DNA from 3 places in the Mesorhizobium sp. Pch-S genome. Region 3 is predicted to be linked to each of the others. Evidence: predicted binding sites of a transcription regulator. Region 3 holds the regulator's gene; each other region holds the start of a gene.
The links. The regulator PhoB, encoded in region 3, activates phosphate uptake and scavenging genes when phosphate is short. The targets are predictions, from matches to a motif close to TGTCATNNANCTGTCAT.
Positions count from the first base shown of each region.

Region 1: the regulator PhoB is predicted to act here: its motif matches at 1,999-2,015, upstream of C1M53_RS17035 (acetoacetate decarboxylase).
Region 2: the regulator PhoB is predicted to act here: its motif matches at 1,115-1,131, upstream of C1M53_RS19255 (putative 2-aminoethylphosphonate ABC transporter substrate-binding protein).

Region 1 covers NZ_CP029562.1:3,631,924-3,635,169, reverse strand. Annotated here, with positions in the region: gene C1M53_RS17045 (MerR family transcriptional regulator) at 79-1,017, shown strand; gene C1M53_RS17040 (3-hydroxybutyrate dehydrogenase) at 1,088-1,876, opposite strand; gene C1M53_RS17035 (acetoacetate decarboxylase) at 2,079-2,828, shown strand; gene C1M53_RS17030 (patatin-like phospholipase family protein) at 2,857-3,246, shown strand, end outside.
Region 2 covers NZ_CP029562.1:4,104,738-4,107,983, forward strand. Annotated here, with positions in the region: gene C1M53_RS19250 (TIGR03364 family FAD-dependent oxidoreductase) at 1-919, shown strand, start outside; gene C1M53_RS19255 (putative 2-aminoethylphosphonate ABC transporter substrate-binding protein) at 1,301-2,323, shown strand; gene C1M53_RS19260 (putative 2-aminoethylphosphonate ABC transporter ATP-binding protein) at 2,410-3,246, shown strand, end outside.
Region 3 covers NZ_CP029562.1:3,167,824-3,171,069, forward strand. Annotated here, with positions in the region: gene pstB (phosphate ABC transporter ATP-binding protein PstB) at 1-2, shown strand, start outside; gene phoU (phosphate signaling complex protein PhoU) at 40-747, shown strand; gene phoB (phosphate regulon transcriptional regulator PhoB) at 767-1,456, shown strand; gene C1M53_RS14780 (ROK family transcriptional regulator) at 1,499-2,740, opposite strand; gene xylF (D-xylose ABC transporter substrate-binding protein) at 3,080-3,246, shown strand, end outside.

The sequences.
Region 1 (3,246 bases), 460 kb from region 3:
CTCAGCGAAAAGCCCCACGCAAAAAAGCCTCATCACCGCGCTTGACCCTCCACCTGGTGGAGACGTTAGGACGGTTCCATGAGCGAGAAAATGCACACGATCGGCGACCTTTCACGGATGAGCGGCATCTCGGTGCGGCGTATCCGTTTCTATTCCGACAAGGGACTGCTGCCCCCGGCAACCCGGACGTTCAGCAATTACCGGGTCTATTCCGATGCCGATGTCGCCCGCCTCGACCTGATCCGGGCCTTGCGGGAAGCAGGCATCGGTTTGGCCGCCATCCGCAAGATCCTGTCCCGGCATCTTTCGCTGAAAGAGGTCCTGGCCATGCGGCTGGATACACTGGAAGCCGAGATTGCCTCCCGCCGCCGTATCGCCTCCGTGCTGCGCACCACGCTCAAGATCGATCAGCCAACCGAAACCGACTTGAGGAGACTTTGGACGATGACGACCCTGTCACAGACACAGATGCGAAACATGATGGAACGGTTCTACGACAAGGTGGCCGCCAACGCCGACATGGGCGAAGACTGGAAGCGGCAGATGATCGATGCCTCGATGCCGGAATTGCCAGACGATCCGACGGCACACCAGATCGATGCGTGGAACGAGATCACCGCAATGATCACCGACGAGAGCTTCCTGGCCGAAATGCAGGCGGACACAGCCACGATGTGGAACGGTGAATTCGACCCGAAGGCTTACGCGGAAGCAGCGAATTCAATTCTGGCCAGCGTCAGGACCGCGATCGATGAAGGCAACGACCCACTCTCACCGACCGGTATCGCCATTGCTCGCGAATGGCTGGAGAAATCGGCGAAGGCAATGCAGCGCGAACCTGACCGCGCCTTCCTCGACTGGCATCTTGGACAATACCGCAAGCACCATGCCCGCTCGGCCCGCTACCAGGAACTGCTGGCCATCCTGCGTGGTGGGGAGCCGGATCGGAAACCCGGCAACGAATGGCAATGGATCAACCGGGCAATGACGCCGCTGCTATCTCCGCCCGGCCACTGATCGGCCCACGGAACACAGCCGGCGCTGCCTCGACAGGCGACGCCGGCTATCTCATTTGGACGGCGAGGCGTTACTGCGCGGTCCAGCCGCCGTCGACCGGCAGCGTCGTTCCGGTAATCTGCTTCGCCGCATCCGAGCAGAGGAACACCGAAAGCGCGGCGATCTCTTCCACCGTCACAAATTCCTTGGTCGGCTGGGCGGCCAGCAGCACATCATGCTTGACCTGTTCTTCCGTCATGTTGCGCGCCTTCATCGTGTCGGGAATCTGCTTCTCGACCAGCGGCGTCCACACATATCCCGGCGCTATCGCGTTGACGGTCACGCCATCCTGAGCGGCTTCGAGGGCTACCGTCTTGGTGAGACCGGCGATGCCATGCTTGGCCGAAACATAAGCCGACTTGAAAGGCGACGCGACCAGGGCATGAGCGGATGCCGTGTTGATGATGCGCCCCCATTTGCGCGCCTTCATGCCGGGCAGTGCCGCCTTGATCGCATAGAACGCCGCAAGCAGGTTGATGCGGATGATCGCCTCCCACTTGTCATCGGGGAATTCCTCGATTGGCGCGACGAACTGGATGCCGGCGTTGTTGACCAGGATGTCGACGCTGCCGAAGGCCTTTTCGGCCTCCTGAACCATCGCAGTCACTTCCTCGCCCTTCAGCATGTTGGCACCGGAATAGCGGCACTGGACGCCGAAATCCGCTTCGATCGCCAGGCGTTCCTTTTCGATCTCGGCGGGATCACCCAACCCGTTGATGGTGATGTTGGCGCCTTCGGCGGCAAAGGCTCGGGCAATGGCGAGGCCGATGCCGCTGGTCGAGCCGGTGACGAGCGCGTTCTTTGAAGTCAGGGAACCCATGATGATCTCTCGGCTGGCAGTTGAAGTGACATTCTAACTAGGTGCATTGCAGCAAGTTTCCATCACAAACATGTGTCGATTTCATTCTGGAACCGACAAACGACTGAAATCGTTCATGGACCCGACACAAACCCGTCATGCTGCCATGCAACATGACATTCGTTATTTCTGATGTGACATCCTTCAGTCCCGAGGTGACAGCTTGGAAATCGCCGACGTCGTGAAGCGCGCTTACGCCATGCCGCTGACCAATCCCTCCTTCCCGCCGGGCCCTTATCGTTTCTTCGACCGCGAGTATGTCATCATCACCTACCGCACCACGCGCGAAGCGCTGGAAGCGGTGGTACCAGCGCCGCTGGAAATCGACGGCGAGCCGCTGGTGAAATACGAATTCATCCGCATGCCGGACTCCACCGGTTTCGGCGACTACACCGAAAGCGGCCAGGTCATTCCCGTACGCTTCAATGGCGAGCACGGCGTCTACGTCCATTCCATGTATCTGGATGACGATGCGCCAATCGCTGGTGGCCGCGAGTTGTGGGGCTTCCCGAAGAAGCTGGCCAACCCGAAGATCGTCAACGAAGGCGAGGTCGTCGTCGGCACGTTGCACTATGGTTCGGTGCTCTGCGCCACCGGCACGATGGGCTACAAGCACCGCGAAGCCGATCGTGAGCAGGTGACGGCCGCGCTGAACGCACCGAACTTCCTGGTCAAGATCATTCCGCATGTCGACGGTACGCCGCGCATCTGCGAACTCGTGCGCTATCATCTGACGGACATCACCTTGAAGGAGGCCTGGACCGCCCCCGCGGCGCTCGATCTGCGCCCGCACGTCGTGGCCGATGTGGCACGCCTGCCGGTGCTCGAAGTCGTTTCGGCGCTGCATTTCACCGCCGACCTTACCCTCGGCCTCGGCGAGGTCGTTCACGACTACCTCGCCGGCGCGCGCTGACCTTTCAAATCATGTGCCGGAGTTGACCGTGCTGGACCGCAACAAAACCAAGGCGAACGCCGCCACCATCCAGGAAATCGCCTCGCAGTATGACCGCGTCGCGCTCGTGCTGCAGGGCGGCGGTGCGCTCGGCGCCTATCAGGCCGGCGTCTACCAGGCCTTGTCCGATGCCGGTTGCGAGCCGACATGGCTTTCCGGGGTTTCGATCGGAGCGATCAATGCCTCGATCATCGCCGGTAACGAGCCGAGCCGCCGCCTGCAACGGCTGGAACAGTTCTGGCAGACGATTTCCGGTCGCAAGATCTGGGCCTACACACCGGAAGGCGACATCTATCGCGACATCCGCAATCGCACCAGTTCGTGGATGACGATGACGATGGGACAACCCGGCTTCTTCAAGCCGCGTTTCCCCAATCCA
Region 2 (3,246 bases), 940 kb from region 3:
CCGCGCCATCTGGCTCGATCTCGCTGATGAGGCCGGGCTCGACGTCCTGCATCGCGGCAAGCTGGTGATCGCCCGCCGGCCTGAAGCGCTTGCCGTGCTGCAGGCCTTTGCCGCAACGCCGGATGGCGCCGAATGCGAGCTTCTGTCGCCGGCCGATGTCATCTCGCGGCAGCCCGCCTTGCACGCTGCCGAGATCTCCGGTGGTCTGTACAGCCCGTTCGAACTGCGCGTGGAATCGCGTGAGGTGCTGCCGAAACTGACCGCATTCCTGGGCGAAGGGTTGGGTGTCGAATTCCGCTTCGGCGTCGCCGTCACCGCGATTGAGCCCGGCAGCGTGGTGACCAGTGCCGGGCGGATCCATGCGGCAAGGGTGGCGGTGTGTCCGGGTGACGACCTGACCAGCCTGTTTCCCGAGCGCATCGGCCAGTATGGCGTCCGCCGTTGCAAGCTGCAGATGCTGCGCCTCGCCAATCCCGGATTCAAGTTGGGTTCGGCGCTGGTCTCGGATCTCAGCCTGTTGCGTTACGAAGGCTATGCGGGGCTGCCGGAGGCAGCGGCGTTGCGGCGTCGGCTGGAGAGCGAGCAGGCTGGTGAACTTGCCAATGGCGTCCATCTCATCGTCACACAGAGTGCCGACGGCTCGCTGGTCATCGGCGATTCCCACCACTACGGCACGACACCGGATCCCTTCGGTTCCGATGAGGTCGACCGGCTCATACTGGGCGAATTCGCCAGGCTGTTTCCTGCGGCCCAACCGACCGTGACCGCGCGCTGGACCGGAACCTATTCCTCAGCCAGCCACGCCGCGTTTCGCGACGCCCCGCATGAGGATGTCCGTCTGGTGATGGTTACGTCCGGCACTGGTGCCAGCACCGGCTTTGCGCTGGGCGAAGAGACGGTGGCGGAGTTGTTTGGCTGACACAGACCGTTTCAATGGATGATGCGGGGTGCAAATAGCGGATCTCCGCACTCGGATGCTCACATACTGAAATACGCTCCGCTTCACTGCGTGCGTTTCGTTCATATCGATCAATGTGAAATGGTCTCCGGGGTGCAGCGATACGCGTCGGAGGCGAAGCGCTTCATGTCGACTGTCGGCGCTCGGAAGTCTTGCGTGACACCCGTGTGACAAACATCAGTAGAACCTATTCCATCATAGGATAAATAGATTTCACTTATCGTATTGGCCTCATCTAGAGTGGCTCATGGACGACGCGTGCCGGCATCTCTGGGCCGGTACAGCCGCAAACCGGCGTCCCAATGCATCGAAGAATGTGCCACCAGACGGGGAATCCAAGCCATGAAATCTCGCATAGCATCCGTGCTTGCAGCGCTTGCTGCAACCTTCGCTGCCTCGGCGGCGATCGCCGAAACCAATCTGACGGTCTACACCGCGATCGAGGCCGTCGACCTCGACCGTTACAAGGCCACTTTCGAAAAAGCCTATCCGGACATCAAGATCAACTGGGTGCGCGACTCCACCGGCGTGATGACGGCGAAGCTGCTTGCCGAGAAGGACAATCCGCAGGCCGATGTCGTCTGGGGGCTGGCCGCGACCTCGCTGCTCCTGCTCAAAAGCGAGGGCATGCTGGAGCCTTATGCGCCGGCCGGCGTCGACAAGCTCGACAAGCGTTTCGTCGACAGTGCCAACCCACCGTCCTGGACCGGCATGGATGCCTATGTCGCCGCCATCTGCTTCAACACCGTGGAGGCAAAGAAGCTTGGTATCGCAGCGCCCAAGAGCTGGAAGGACCTGACCAAGCCCGAATACAAGGGCCATGTGGTGATGCCGAATCCGAACTCCTCGGGCACCGGTTTCCTCGACGTATCGGCCTGGCTGCAGATGTTCGGCGAGAAGGATGCGTGGGCCTTCATGGATGGCCTGCACCAGAACATTTCCGCCTATACGCATTCGGGTTCCAAGCCCTGCAAGATGGCGGGCGCCGGCGAGACGGTGATCGGCGTTTCGTTCGAGTTTCCCGGAGCCAAGGCCAAGTCCGCGGGTGCGCCGATCGACATCATCTTCCCCGAGGAAGGTTCCGGCTGGGAGGCTGAAGCCACGGCTATCGTTGCCGGCACCGCCAATCTCGAAGCAGCCAGGAAGCTGGTCGACTTCGCGGTCTCTAAAGAGGCCAACGAGATGTACAATGAAGGCTACGCCGTGCTCGCCTATCCCGGCATCGCCAAGCCGGTCGAGCATCTGCCTGCCGATGTCGCCGACCACATGATCAAGAACGACTTCGAGTGGGCTGCCAACAACCGCAAGGCGGTGCTGGCGGAGTGGGCAAAGCGCTACGACGCCAAGTCCGAGCCGAAAAGCTGAACATTCCAGCCGGGCGTCGTCAGAAGCGGCGCCCGTTCTGCTTGAACTCCAGAGCGTTTCCGCTTGCACCAAAGATGGGCCACGAGATGAAACACGAGACCGTGACCGGAGCGGGCGCCGCCCCGCTGCGCCTTGCGCATGAGGCACCAGAGAGGCCTGGCTATCTGGTCATCGACCAGGTGTGGAAGACATTCGGCGACTTCGTCGCGCTGAAAGGTGTCTCGCTGGACATCAGGGAAGGCGAGTTCATCTGCTTCCTCGGACCTTCCGGCTGCGGCAAGACCACCTTGCTGCGTGCCATCGCCGGGCTCGATCTGCAGACGCGCGGCACCATCCGGCAGGCTGACAGGGACATTTCCAACCTGCCGCCGTCAAAGCGCGACTATGGTATCGTCTTCCAGTCCTATGCGTTGTTTCCCAACCTGACGATCGAACGGAATATCGCCTTCGGCCTTGAGAATGCCCGGCGACCGAAAGCGGAGGTCCAGGCTCGTGTCGCGGAACTGCTCGCTCTGGTCGGCCTGTCGGAACAGGCGAAGAAATATCCGGCTCAGCTGTCCGGCGGCCAGCAGCAGCGCATCGCACTTGCCCGTGCCATGGCAGTCTCGCCGGGCCTGCTTCTGCTCGATGAGCCGTTGTCGGCGCTCGACGCCAAGGTGCGTGTCCATCTGCGCCATGAAATCAAGGAACTGCAGCGCAAGCTCGGCGTCACCACCATCATGGTCACCCATGACCAGGAAGAAGCGCTTTCGATGGCCGATCGCATCGTGGTGATGAACCACGGCGTCATCGAACAGGTCGGAACACCAACCGAGGTCTATCGCCATCCGAAGACACTGTTCGTCGCCGACTTCATCGGTGAGACGAACCAGTTCCCGGCGCGGATGATCCACAGAGAGACGGTCGGGCTCGCCGGTACCGAA
Region 3 (3,246 bases):
GAGTGAGCGATTGCTGCCGAGGAAAAAGAGGACATATACATGGGCGAACATACCGTCGCATCGTTCGACGAAGAGCTCGGACAGATCAGCAGGCTCATCAGCGACATGGGTGAACTGGCGAGCTCAATGGTCGAAAGCTCCACCAAGGCGCTGCTGAAGTCAGACAATGGACTTGCCCAACGGGTCGTCTCGGATGACGCGATCATGGACGCGCGCCAGCGCGAGCTGGACAGCAAGGCGATCACGCTGATCGCCAAGCGACAGCCGATGGCGCAGGACCTGCGCGCCGTGGTCGGCGCCATTCGCATGGCCGGAGACCTGGAGCGCATCGGTGACCTGGCCAAGAACATCGCCAAACGTGTTGGCGCGGTCGGGCAGGGCGCCACGCCGCGCGACCTTTCGCATTCGATCGACGCCATGGCCCATCTGGTCCTCAACCAGGTTGATGGCGTGGTGGAGAAATACGCGGACAAGGATGCAGAAGGGCTTGCCCAACTGAGGGCTGACGACGAGCGGATCGATGTCAAATACACGTCCGTCTTCCGCGAGCTCCTCACCTACATGATGGAAGATCCACGCAACATCACGGCCTGCACGCATCTGCTGTTCTGCGCCAAGAACCTCGAGCGTATCGGCGACCATGTCACCAACATCGCTGAAAACGCTTTCTACGTGCTGACTGGCGAACAGTTGCCGCCCAACCGTCCAAAGCTCGACGAGACGGCTGCTGCCGTTCCGGCGGCCTGATCACAGGGCGGACGGCAAGATGATCGCGCCGCGCGTCATGGTGGTAGAAGACGAGGAGCCGTTGGGCGTCCTCCTTCGCTACAATCTCGAATCCGAGGGCTATCAGGTCGAAGTGGTCGCCAGGGGTGACGAAGCCGAAATCCGGCTTCAGGAAAACGTACCGGATCTCCTCGTGCTCGACTGGATGGTGCCGGCGGTATCCGGCATCGAACTGTGCCGGCGGCTCCGGATGCGACCGGAGACCGAGCGCCTGCCTGTCATCATGCTGACGGCGCGCGGCGAGGAAAGCGACCGTGTGCGCGGCCTTTCCACCGGTGCCGACGACTATCTGGTCAAGCCGTTCTCGATGCCTGAGTTCATGGCGCGCGTGAAGGCGCTGCTGCGCCGGGCGAAGCCGGAAGTGCTGTCTTCCGTGCTCAAGGTCGGCGACATCGTGCTCGATCGCGAGTCGCATCGCGTGTACCGCAAGAAGAGCGAGATCCGGCTCGGGCCGACGGAGTTCCGGCTACTGGAATTCATGATGCGGCACCCCGGACGGGTCTTCTCGCGCAGCCAGCTGCTCGACAATGTCTGGGGCGAGACGATCTATATCGACGAGCGTACGGTCGATGTGCATGTCGGTCGCTTGCGCAAGGCGGTCAACAACGGCCGCATGCCGGATGTCATCCGCACGATACGTGGCTCGGGCTACGCCATCCGCGAGGATTGATCAGGGGGCGCCGTTCATCGGCACTCCGCCCTGGCTGCCGGATCAGGCTTCCAGAAGCTGAGGGGCGGGAGCCATCGGACCGCCAAGCGCGAAAATCTCCTGATCGATGAAGGTCAGCGCGCGCATGGCGCAGCCCTCGCGGATCAGCATCTGTTCCTTCGGTTCCGTATCGAAGACAATCGAATTCGAATGCTGTCCGCCGGCGGTTTGGGCAATGGCGTGCCGCAGCGCCGGCTCGATCAGGTCGAAGGCCGTTGCGCCAATGCCGACAAACGTCACCGGGGCAGGGTCGATGACGGCGAACAGCGACCCGAGGCTGTAGCCGAGGGCTGTGCCGGCACGTTCATAGGCCTCGCGCTCGGGGCCGGCGCCGGCACGTGCTTTTTCAGCCAGTCTCCGCATTTCGTCGTCGGGAATGTCAGCGGCCGGTTCGGTGTTTTCGTCCAGCCCGTGGGCACTGCGCCAGATCGCGTAATTGCCGGCATAGGCCTCGACGCAGCCATGGCGGCCACAGCGGCATCGTGCACCATTCGGCCGATGGATCATGTGTCCGAATTCGCCGCCCGACGACTGGGTGCCGATGAACAATTCGCCATTGAGCACGATGCCCATGCCGATGCCGTGTGAAAGCAGAACGGCGATGAAATCGTCACGGTAGCGGTCCGTGCCACGCCAACGCAGCGCGACCGCCATCATGTTGCAGTCGTTTTCGACGATGACGGGAATGCCGAAGGCCTTCTCCAGGATATCGGCGAAGGGAATGTCGCCATGCGGGGTGATCGGCGTCCACAGCATGGTGCGGGCGTGTGAATCCGCCGTTCCCTGCACGGCGAAGGCGATGCGCAGGACCCGATGTCTCGCCAGGCTCTGGTCGTGAAGCCTTCGCCGGACCATCTCGATGCATTCGTCGACCAGCGCTTCCCGTGGCAGGGACAGCGTATCCAGACGGCGTGTTTCCTCGGCCAGGACCTTGCCCGAATAGTCGATGGCTGCGGCCGTCAAAAGGTTGAGCGACAGAACGACCGTCAATACCGCTGCTGCGCCGGGGTCGAGCTGCAACCCCACCTGCGGACGCCCGCGTTTCGATGCCGTCGGTTCACTGCGGCCCTCGCGCAGAATACCCTCCGCGATGAGATCGGACGAAATCGCCGAAATGGTCGAATGGCTGAGGCCGGTGATGGTGGTGATTTCCGTGCGGGAGGGCTCGCCGGAGCGGCGCACGGCAGCAATCACCATTGCGCGGTTCCTGCGGCGCAAATCATCGTGACGGATCCCGACAGTCATGTCCTTGCCGTTCCTCCCCCGCCGGCCTCGTGGACACCGAGACCGTTGCGCCTGGGCCGCCAATGGCGTTCCAGAAGCGCTGTTCGTGCATAGGTCGATGCATGAGCGAATGCAAAACCCGTTTCGCTCCTGCCGTCGCGACAGCGCGCTCCTCCACAGATAGTGGCAGAACATGCCCTCGTCGTCACTATTATTTCGTGATCCGAAAAAAATATCGCGAATGACTCGAATCCCGTTGACAGAAAGCTGCGCCTGCGCGATTATTTTTTCGAAGCTCGAAAAAAAGCTTCTCCAACGGCCAACGCACACAAGCGCGCCCTTGGGCGCGGGGAGGAAAAAATGAGGAAATTTACGGCCGCCATTCTGGCGGGTGCCGCCATGACGCTTGCGCTTTCGGCTGTCGCCGAAGCGAAGGACAAGGTAATCGGCGTGTCCTGGTCCAACTTCCAGGAAGAGCGCTGGAAAACCGACGAAGCCGCCATGAAGAAGGCGATCGAAGCGGCAGG